Regions from separate parts of the Paenibacillus guangzhouensis genome, predicted to be linked through region 3. Evidence: riboswitches for the same ligand, from Rfam matches in the RefSeq annotation. Region 3 holds a riboswitch; each other region holds the start of a gene.
The links. A riboswitch is a leader RNA that binds a small molecule or an ion and turns the genes downstream of it on or off. The one in region 3 is predicted to bind cobalamin.
Positions count from the first base shown of each region.

Region 1: linked by a shared signal. The riboswitch ahead of GCU39_RS18820 (ABC transporter substrate-binding protein) and the one ahead of nrdI (class Ib ribonucleoside-diphosphate reductase assembly flavoprotein NrdI) in region 3 are both predicted to bind cobalamin.
Region 2: linked by a shared signal. The riboswitch ahead of GCU39_RS10645 (S-layer homology domain-containing protein) and the one ahead of nrdI (class Ib ribonucleoside-diphosphate reductase assembly flavoprotein NrdI) in region 3 are both predicted to bind cobalamin.

Region 1 covers NZ_CP045293.1:4,180,138-4,183,420, reverse strand. The annotation lists gene GCU39_RS18830 (sensor histidine kinase) at 1-445, opposite strand, end outside; gene GCU39_RS18825 (response regulator transcription factor) at 475-1,179, opposite strand; cobalamin riboswitch at 1,351-1,551, shown strand; gene GCU39_RS18820 (ABC transporter substrate-binding protein) at 1,715-2,719, shown strand; gene GCU39_RS18815 (FecCD family ABC transporter permease) at 2,719-3,283, shown strand, end outside.
Region 2 covers NZ_CP045293.1:2,403,476-2,406,758, forward strand. The annotation lists gene GCU39_RS10645 (S-layer homology domain-containing protein) at 1-1,558, opposite strand, end outside; cobalamin riboswitch at 1,728-1,924, opposite strand; gene metE (5-methyltetrahydropteroyltriglutamate--homocysteine S-methyltransferase) at 2,032-3,283, opposite strand, start outside.
Region 3 covers NZ_CP045293.1:6,180,861-6,184,143, forward strand. The annotation lists gene GCU39_RS27800 (glycoside-pentoside-hexuronide (GPH):cation symporter) at 1-986, shown strand, start outside; cobalamin riboswitch at 1,235-1,444, shown strand; gene nrdI (class Ib ribonucleoside-diphosphate reductase assembly flavoprotein NrdI) at 1,571-1,930, shown strand; gene nrdE (class 1b ribonucleoside-diphosphate reductase subunit alpha) at 1,917-3,283, shown strand, end outside.

The DNA.
Region 1 (3,283 bases), 2.0 Mb from region 3:
ACCCTTTAGCCAGCCGGTCCGTCTCTTCCCGTATGCTGTCAAAAATCGGCTCATCTTCATCTTGAATCGTCATATGGATGACTGAGAGCGGCGTCTTCATATCATGCACCCATTGATTCATAAACGTGACATGGCGATTCATCCGATTCTCTGCGTGATGCAGCTCTTGCTGCGTCAGACGGAACTGGTCTACGAGCAGGTCCTGCAGGGCCTGTTCAATCGGTGTGAATCTTCTGCTCTTCGAGGTAAAGATCGGCTCCATCGACGCTTCCGGATTTGATAATCTGGCATAGAATCCCCGCTTGGTCACATATTGATAGACGAGGAAGACCAGCAAGAGAAAAAGGCTGATGATGAAGACATAACTAATGGTTGATAATGCCGAGCCGTCATTAAAAGCATAGACGATAGAAGTCATGACGATTTGAATTCCGAGTACAATCATTAGTGGGATATGATCACGAAGGAACAGCCTCATGAGGAGACATCCGCCCAGGTTACTTTCAGGCGATAGCCCGCCCCCCGAACTGTCTCAATTGCATCTTCGATGCCCAGATCCTTCAGCTTCTTGCGAAGGCGCGTGACATATACATTGAGCGTATTTTCGTCGACGAAGTGGTTCTCGTCCCATAGCTTCTCCAGAATTCGATCGCGGCTTACGACGCGCGGATAGCGTTCAACGAGGATTTCCAGCAATAGCGATTCTTTGCGCAGCAGCTCCATACTCTGATCCGCTAAGGAGACTTCAAGCCGTTCAGGCAGCAGGGTAAGGCCGTGGAGACTCAAGGAACGTTCCGAAGCCTTTGGCGCGTAACTTCCATAGGCACGGCGCAGGTGGCTGGCGATTTTGGCCATGACAATCTCATAATCGAACGGCTTCGTAATATAGTCATCGGCACCATGCTCCAGCGCCATGACTTGTTCCATTTTCCCTTCTCTAGCTGAGATGAAGAGGATCGGGCAGGTCGAGATTTGACGGATTTGGCGGCACCAGTAGAATCCATCGAATTTCGGCAAATTAACATCGAGCAGGACGAGATTGGGTTCAATTTGGGTGAATTGATCTGCGATACGGTCGAAATCATCCGCGACGACAGCTTCATAGCCGTACTTTTCTAGCTGCTCCTTGAGCAAGGTGTGTATTTTGGGATCGTCTTCTACAATCATGATTCTATCCATGAGAGCATTCCTCTCTTTCTATAACAGGTTCGATATTCATTAGTTATGATGATAAAGATTTCCTCTTCGAAATTCAAATCGCGACCCCACAAAAACGCGACTTATTTAGTTGTAAGGTGGGGGCTTTTCCCCTATAATAACTAGGTGGAAGGCTGAAAGGCATAGCCTGAATTGAATAGGAAATTTATAGGTCCTGATCGGTGCGAGAAGCGTATCGATTGGGTTAAAAGGGAATCCGGTGCAAATCCGGGACGGTCCCGCCACTGTAATCTGGGGATGACCTCAATGGCCACTGTTCTATCAAAAGGAATGGGAAGGCGAGGGCATGAAAGACCCATAAGTCAGGAGACCTGCCTATGGATACGAATGACAAACCTTCGAGGAAAGGGTTGCGCTCAGTTGGAAGAGGTATGGCATACAATCTGCGTACATACCGTTTGTTCCGAAATTGACGTACCCCGGGTCCTTCTAGGATCTGGGGTTTTCTCTGTTCAAGCGTTCAGCATGAATCAAGAAAAAGGGGAGAGAGACAAGGATGAAGATTTGGAAAGGGTTATCAACGTGGGCGCTCATTCTCGCACTCGTAGTTAGTATCGCGGCTTGCGGTTCGAAGGGTACGGAGGATGCAGCGAAGCAAGGAGCTCAGACAGAACACAGCAATCATGAGCAGAAGGACACAGCTGAAACATCAGACCTCAAGACGAAGTATCCGCTGACGATTAAGGATGCGACAGGCGAGGAATTTACATTTGAGAAAGCACCTGAGAAGATCGTATCGGTGTCGCCAGCAGAGACCGAGTCCCTCTTCGCACTTGGATTGGATCAACAAATCGTTGGTGTATCGGACTATGACGATTACCCGGCAGCAGCGAGCTCAAAGCCAAAAATGGGCAGTATTACGCAGCCGAATGAAGAAGCGGTGATTGGTGCCAATGCGGATATCGTCTTCACGGGTATTTCGATGAAAGAAGAATCCGTGAAAAAGCTTCGTGATCTGGGCATTAAAATTTTCAAAGTTGAGCCGAAGACACTTGAAGATATTATGAAAAATATCGAAGTATATGGTCAAATTACCGACCGCCAAGCAGAAGCGAAAAAAGTGATCGATAAAATGAAAGCAGACCGCGATTCGGTTGTTGAAGCCGTGAAGAATGTCGCTGCAGATCAGAAGAAGAAAGTATACATTGAATTCTCCCCAGGCTGGACGGTCGGTAAAGGTGAATTCATGGATGAACTGATCTCCATCGCCAGCGGTGTGAACGTGGCATCCGACGTACAAGGCTGGGTACAGATTAATGAAGAGAATATTATTCATTCGAATCCGAATGTCATTCTATTCGCGAACGATGCCAAAGATTATGAGACGGGCAAACCGATTAAAGATATCATTCTAGGTCGCAGCGGCTGGGATCAAATCGATGCAATTAAGAATAATCAAGTGATTGGCGTGGATGGCAACTTGCTTAGCAGACCGGGCCCGCGTCTAACCGAAGGTTTGATCGCGATGGCGAAGGCGATCTATCCGGATTTGGTGAAATAATGAACCGAACAGGATTGCTGTGGGGAGGGGGAGGAATACTCCTCCTCCTTTTTACGATTTGCGTCTCGGCTACCATTGGCTCAGTGCATATTCCGCTGCAGCAAATTCCAGCCATTCTGCTGCATCAGATCCCATGGTTCCAAGATATGATTCCGAAGACATGGCCCTCTTCCTATGATCAGATCTTATTGAAGGTGAGGATTCCTCGCATCGCGATTGGCGTATTGGTAGGGGCTTGTCTGTCCCTATCCGGTGCGGCATTTCAGGGTGTTCTCCGTAATCCGCTTGCGGATCCTTACACGCTTGGCGTATCTTCCGGCGCTTCCGTTGGCGCGGCGTTTATGATCTATTTTGGCATCCAATACTCGCTTGTTGGCCAGTGGTCGGTCCCGATCGTCGCTTTCACGACAGGTGTTCTAACGTTATGGGTTGTCATGCGGCTTGCGCAGGATGAAGGCAAAATTCCAACGGAACGGCTTATCCTCGCTGGTGTCGTCATGCAGGCGTTTCTGGGGGCGTTCGTGTCCTTGCTTGTCGCATTATCGGATAAGACGATTAATGAGA
Region 2 (3,283 bases), 3.1 Mb from region 3:
TGCTTGTAATGTCTACATCTGGCTTTGAACCTAATCCCCATCCGCCTGCATTACTTGTGTTCACATTCGCTTCTTTACTCAAAATATTTCCGATGAGATTATTTCTTGTAGTCTGTATTTTACCTGCCTTCGCGGTTGGTATGGCATAATTTCTAGTGTCTAAGGCGATCAGTGCAAACACTGGTCCATTGATGCCTTGTTTATTCACGACATAGTCGTAATCAGACAATCCTTGTGTTAGATCAATGCCGCCGACATTCTTAGGATTTTTGCCAATCGAAGCAAGAGCTATTATTACTCTTGAGTTTTCCGTGCTTTTTGAAGGATCCAATATACCGTTATTTGCTGCGGCTAGTTGTTTGACCTTTTCTACCACATTATTGTAGTAATATGCATAATAACCATCCGGTACAGGATAATTCCCTCGTGCCAGTGAAAGGACTGACCATTCCCCATTCAGCGTCCCAAATTGAGGTTTTGATACTTTGTTAAGAATATAATTAAGATTTTTATCCAGTTGTTCTTTAGGCGTATTCGTATTAACAGGTGCTGGCTTATATGTAATCTTAAAAGTTTTTTCACTCGAATTTGATTTGTCGTCTGTTGCCTTGATCGAAACGGTATTCTCTCCTAATTGCAGCGAAAGATTATATTTGCCATTCTCGACCGAGACAAGTTTCCCATTAAACGTAACCACTGGTGTAATCGCATTGGCTTTGTAATCGGTAGCAATCACGTTAAAGCTTAGTTCAGGTTGGTTTACTTCCTGTTTATCTTGCAATCCGTTAACGGTGATGCGAGGATTCATGGACTTCGTCAACTCAGTGAGCGTACTATCGACGCTAAATTGCGGACTCTCCATGGTGCGAAGCACGGTATAAGCTTGATCATATGCGGATCTTACCGCAGGGTTTGAGAGAATTGAACCCTTTTGCGGGTCACTGTTAATGTCCCCGATAGCCGCAGTTAAAGCGTCTTTGTTCGCCGGTTGAATGTAGGCCGGATTCGAATCGCTTCGTCGCCCAAGATCTGCCCCACTTCCGTATAACGTGAATTGCGTACGTATAACATCTCCATCATGTGGCTCATATTGTGAAAATCCAACATTCAGGAATTGGTTGTTTACTTGATACATCCAGCCTGACATAGGAGTATAATCTTTCTCTCCCAGCCAGTCACTGTCCATCTTCGTTCCGATATTTAAACCATTTAAATGAATTTGATCTAAAATATACTGCGGAACATCTATACCATAGGTAGAATCTTGAACACTGGATAGATAGAAACTGTCTTTAATTCTACCTTGATAATCAATATTATCTTCCCCCAGCACGCGCGTGAGCACCGTGGCTCCATTCTCGCCCGCATAGAAAGGCACTTTGACCGGCTCACGGTAGTACCCTTGCCCAAGGGTGAACTTCTCCACCGACACCGTGACATAGCCATTCGGCGATACATCAGTCCCCGCCGCGAATACGTTGATTCCATTTGTAAAGAATACCGTAAATAACATGCTGAACAAGAGCAGCCATGTCATCCACTTATTATTTTGTCGCATTGTCTTGCTTCCCTTCCTTCAACAGAAATCTAATCATGCTTACGATTGCTAGAGAGGCATTTGCCCCTATACAGCAACAAAACCTCTTAACGGGTAGCGTTAAGAGGTTTACTCAAATAAACAGCTTGAATAAGCGTTCAAGAAACACCCCCTATCGCTCGTAGAGTTCATGGTGTATCAAGACAGGCAGGTCTTCTGACTCGAGTATCATTGCCCTTGCTTCCTTCCCGGTTAACCCAGTGGATTCTAGCAAGAACTCCTCTCTTACAGCGGCGGGACCGTGTGGGATTTGCACCCAACTTCCCTTTTAAGCAATGCATGGTTACAGATCTCTACCAACATTGCACCTGAATTTGATATTCGATTATATGATGATTATGATAGCTAATTATTTCATATTTGTCATTGCAAAATTTTATACCCGTACGTCAAAAAAAAGACAGGCCGCGAGCGGCCTGTCTCCTCATCCGATCCTATGCGGAATATTTCTCTCTAGCGATTTGCGTAGCTTCGACCATGTTGCGAAGTGATGCAACCGTCTCTTCGAGCCCGCGTGTCTTCAAACCGCAGTCCGGGTTGATCCAGAACAGTTGCGGATTCAAAACGCGGAGCGCACGATCGATCATGCCTGTCATTTCTTCCACTTCCGGTACCCGAGGGCTATGGATGTCATATACGCCGAGACCGATACCAAGCTCATACGTGTTCTCTTCGAAGCTATGAATCAGCTCGCCATGGCTGCGCGAAGTCTCAATCGAGATGACGTCCGCATCCATCGCTTCAATCGAATCGATCATGTCATGGAATTCACAGTAGCACATATGCGTGTGGATTTGCGTCGTCTCTTGCACCGTGCATGTGGTCATGCGGAATGCTTTGACAGCCCAGTCGAGGTATGTCGCTTGATCTTGTTCCTTGAGCGGTAAGCCTTCACGAACGGCTGGTTCATCCACCTGAATCATGCCGATGCCTGCTTGTTCCAGTGATTCTACTTCTTGTCTTAAAGCATACGCCAGCTGATATGCGATCTGCTCGCGGGTAATATCTTCACGAACGAATGACCAGTTCATGATCGTAATCGGACCGGTAAGCATCCCTTTGACCGGACGCGTGGTCTTCGATTGTGCATATTTTGTCTCTTCGACCGTCATCGGCTCGACAAAAGCCACATCCCCGAAAATAACCGGCGGCTTCACGCAGCGTGATCCATACGACTGCACCCATCCATATTGCGTGAAGGCAAACCCGGCCAGCTTCTCCCCGAAGAACTCCACCATATCCGTACGCTCGAATTCCCCATGTACAAGAACGTCCAATCCAATCTCTTCCTGCAACTTGACCCAGATATCGATTTGATCCCGAATGAAGCTTTCGTATTGCTCAGGCGACCATTCTCCTTTACGCCAGAGCTGACGCGCCTTGCGGACTTCAGCCGATTGCGGGAAGCTCCCGATCGTCGTCGTTGGCAGAATCGGCAATTGCCACTTGTCCTGCTGCGCGATATGGCGTTCCGCGAATGGGCGGCTGCGCTGCGGCTGCTGTGCGCTGATCGCAGCAACGGTCTGCTGCACGTCTTTACGATTCCGTTCATTCGATTGTTTCAGACCGAGCAGCGCCGCATCACATTGAGCAAGCGCATCTTCAATGCTCGTACCACCGGACACAATTCCTTTCGTGAGTAGAACAATCTCGTCCAGCTTCTCATCGGCAAAGGCAAGGGCTTCC
Region 3 (3,283 bases):
TTAACTTGCCGCTGACGTCCCTTTTGCCAAGTTTGACGAGCAACTCTCAAGAGCGTACTGTCGTCAATTCCGTTCGGATGATCTTCGGGCAAATCGGTGGATTAATTGTTAGTATCGGTGCGCTGCCGCTCGTTGCGGCCTTTGGTGGGGGCAACCAGCAGAGAGGCTTCATGCTGACGATGATCCTCTTCGCATCGCTTGCGGTCGTCATGTTCTTCATTACGTTCGCTAATACACGTGAACGCGTGCAGACGGCGAATGGCAATCAGGCCGTGCCGTTTAAGGAAGGAATCAAGGCGATTAAAGGCAATACGCCATGGTGGCTGCTGCTTGTGATTAACGTATTTTTGTGGCTAGCCATGACAGGAAAAGGTCAGTCCGCCATTTATTTCTTCAAATATAACTTCGCTCGCGAGGATCTGATCCCATTAGTTAATGGACTTAATATTATGCTGCTGGTCGGGATTGCCGTTGCACCTGTGCTAACGAAGCGCCTTGGAAAGACGAAGACTGCTGTACTAGGATTTATCATTGGGGCAGTGGGACAGCTTATCGCGTTTATCGCGGCGAGTATGTTCTCTATTCCGTTAATTGTTGCAGCCATTGTCATTGGGAATATTGGATTGGGATTTGCGGCTGGTATTCTATTTGCGATGCTCGCAGATACCGTTGATTACGGCGAATGGAAATCCGGCATACGTGCGCAAGGTCTATTAACCGCAGCAAGTGCATTCGGCGTGAAGTTCGGGATGGGGATCGGCGGTGCGCTTGCCGCGTGGATTCTAAATATTGGGCACTATGTGCCGAATCAAGAGCAATCCAGCTCGGCGCTTGCATCCATTCAATTCAACTTCGTCTGGCTGCCGCTGATCTGCTTCACGATCTCGATCATCCTATTCATGTTCTACAAGATCGATCGCGTGGAGAAGCAGATGATCCGTGATCTGGATCTGAAACGCCAAGGCGGTACGACAATACAGGCTTAATCTCGAACGTGAATCGAGAGCGAGAACCGTTGCCAATTCGGCAGCGGTTTTTGTGTTGTGACGAAATTCGTGCCACTAGATATGGACAAGAAGAAATCTATGAAATCTAAAATAAATTTTAGAAAACAAAATTTTTAATGATATAAAACCCTTATTTTACGCCGATTGTATCCCTTTCCAACCCGAAATATAGGCATGTTATTGTATTGACAAGCACAATATATTGATGTAAATTGATTAAGCACAACTACATATCGTGATGTACAGGTTTTTTGCACCTCTAGTGTTAGAGTGCAAAGATTAATAGGGAAGACCGGTTAAAATCCGGCGCGGTCCCGCCACTGTAATAGAGGAGCGGTTGCTAGAGAGCCACTGATTAGTACAAATCGTACAAATTGGGAAGGCGGCAATCACGATGATTCTTGAGCCAGGAGACCTGCCTGTCATTTGCACATGTCATGCCTACGGAGATAGGAACGTGCTAGCGTCGTCTTAATGAGTGAACCAACCGTTAAGGTGCGTTTGGCTGTTTGCGCCAAATGCGCTTTTTTTTGTGAGTATAAGAGAGAGGACTGAGTTACGAAATGGTCATCGCATATGATTCTAAGACCGGGAATGTAAGAAGATTCGTACATAAATTGAATATGAAAACTGTGGAGATTGACGAGCAGACACAGATGGATGAGCCATTTGTTCTGATTACGTACACGACAGGGTTCGGTCAAATTCCAGAGAAGGTACAATCTTTCTTGCAGAAGAACGGATCGTTAATGAAAGGCGTATCGGCGAGCGGGAACCGTAACTGGGGAACGAGCTTTGCGAAGAGCGCGGATACGATTGCGATGATGTATGATGTACCAGTCATTTCGAAGTTTGAACTATCGGGCACGACAAATGATGTGCAACGTTTTGTAGAAGGAGTGAACAGCATTGCGGCATATTGAGTTAAATAACCAATTGATGCTTCGTGACGCGGACGGATTTTTCCGTTTGGATCGCGACCATGAGGCGGTAACAGCATTTATGGAAGAGGTAGCAAGTAAGAGCTTGCGGTTCGATACGATCCAAGAGCAAGTTAACTATATGATTGAGCACGAATACTACGAGAATGTATATGAGAAATATACGGCTGCCCAGGTCGAGGAAATCTTTGAACTAACAAGAGCTTCAGGATTCGAATTCCAGTCCTATATGGCAGCTTCTAAATTTTATCTGGATTACGCCTTGAAGAGTAATGACCACAAGCAATATCTAGAGCAGTACTCCGATCGCGTATCGATGGTATCTCTTCACTTAGGGGATGGCGATTTCGACAAAGCGAAACGTCTTGCGGTAGCGATGATGGAGCAACGCGTTCAGCCTGCAACACCAACCTTCCTGAACTCCGGTAAGAAACGCCGTGGGGAGATGGTATCGTGCTTCCTGCTTGAGATGGACGATGCGCTTAACTCCATTAACTATGTGCTTGGCACGTGCATGCAGCTATCGAAGATCGGTGGCGGTGTTGCAGTGAACTTATCGAAGCTTCGCGGACGCGGAGAGGCGATTAAAGGCGTAGAAGGCGCGGCAAAAGGAATCATGCCTGTTCTGAAGCTGATGGAGGATGCATTCTCCTATGCGGACCAAATGGGTCAGCGTAAAGGCTCCGGCGCAGGATACTATAATATTTTCGGCTGGGACGTTGTGGAGTTCCTCGACTGTAAGAAGATCAACGCGGATGAGAAATTGCGGATTAAGACACTTTCGATCGGTCTGATCGTACCGGACAAATTCTACCGTTTGGCAGAAGAGAACCAACCATTGCATGTCTTCGCTCCTTATTCGGTCTACAAAGAATACGGCGTACATTTGGATGACATGGATTTGGATCAGATGTATGATGAATTGCTTGCGAACGATAAGGTGAAGAAGAAGGTCATCATGAGCGCACGTGATATGCTCGTGAAGATCGGCATGATCCAGCTCGAGTCCGGATATCCGTACATCATGAATAAGACCAATGCGAATGAAGCTCATGCCCTCAAAGGTATCGGTTCCGTGAAGATGTCGAACCTCTGTACGGAGATCTTCCAGCTGCAAGAGACATCCGAAATCGGCAACTATGGCGAGGGAGATGTGATCCGCCGCGATATTAGCTGTAACTTAGCATCGTTAAATATCGTGAACGTTATGGAACACGGGAAAATCAAAGAATCCGTTCATGAAGGAATTGAAGCATTGACGGCCGTTAGCGACATGACGAGCATTCCGAATGCGCCAGGGGTACGCAAAGCAAACGACGAGATGCACTCGGTGGG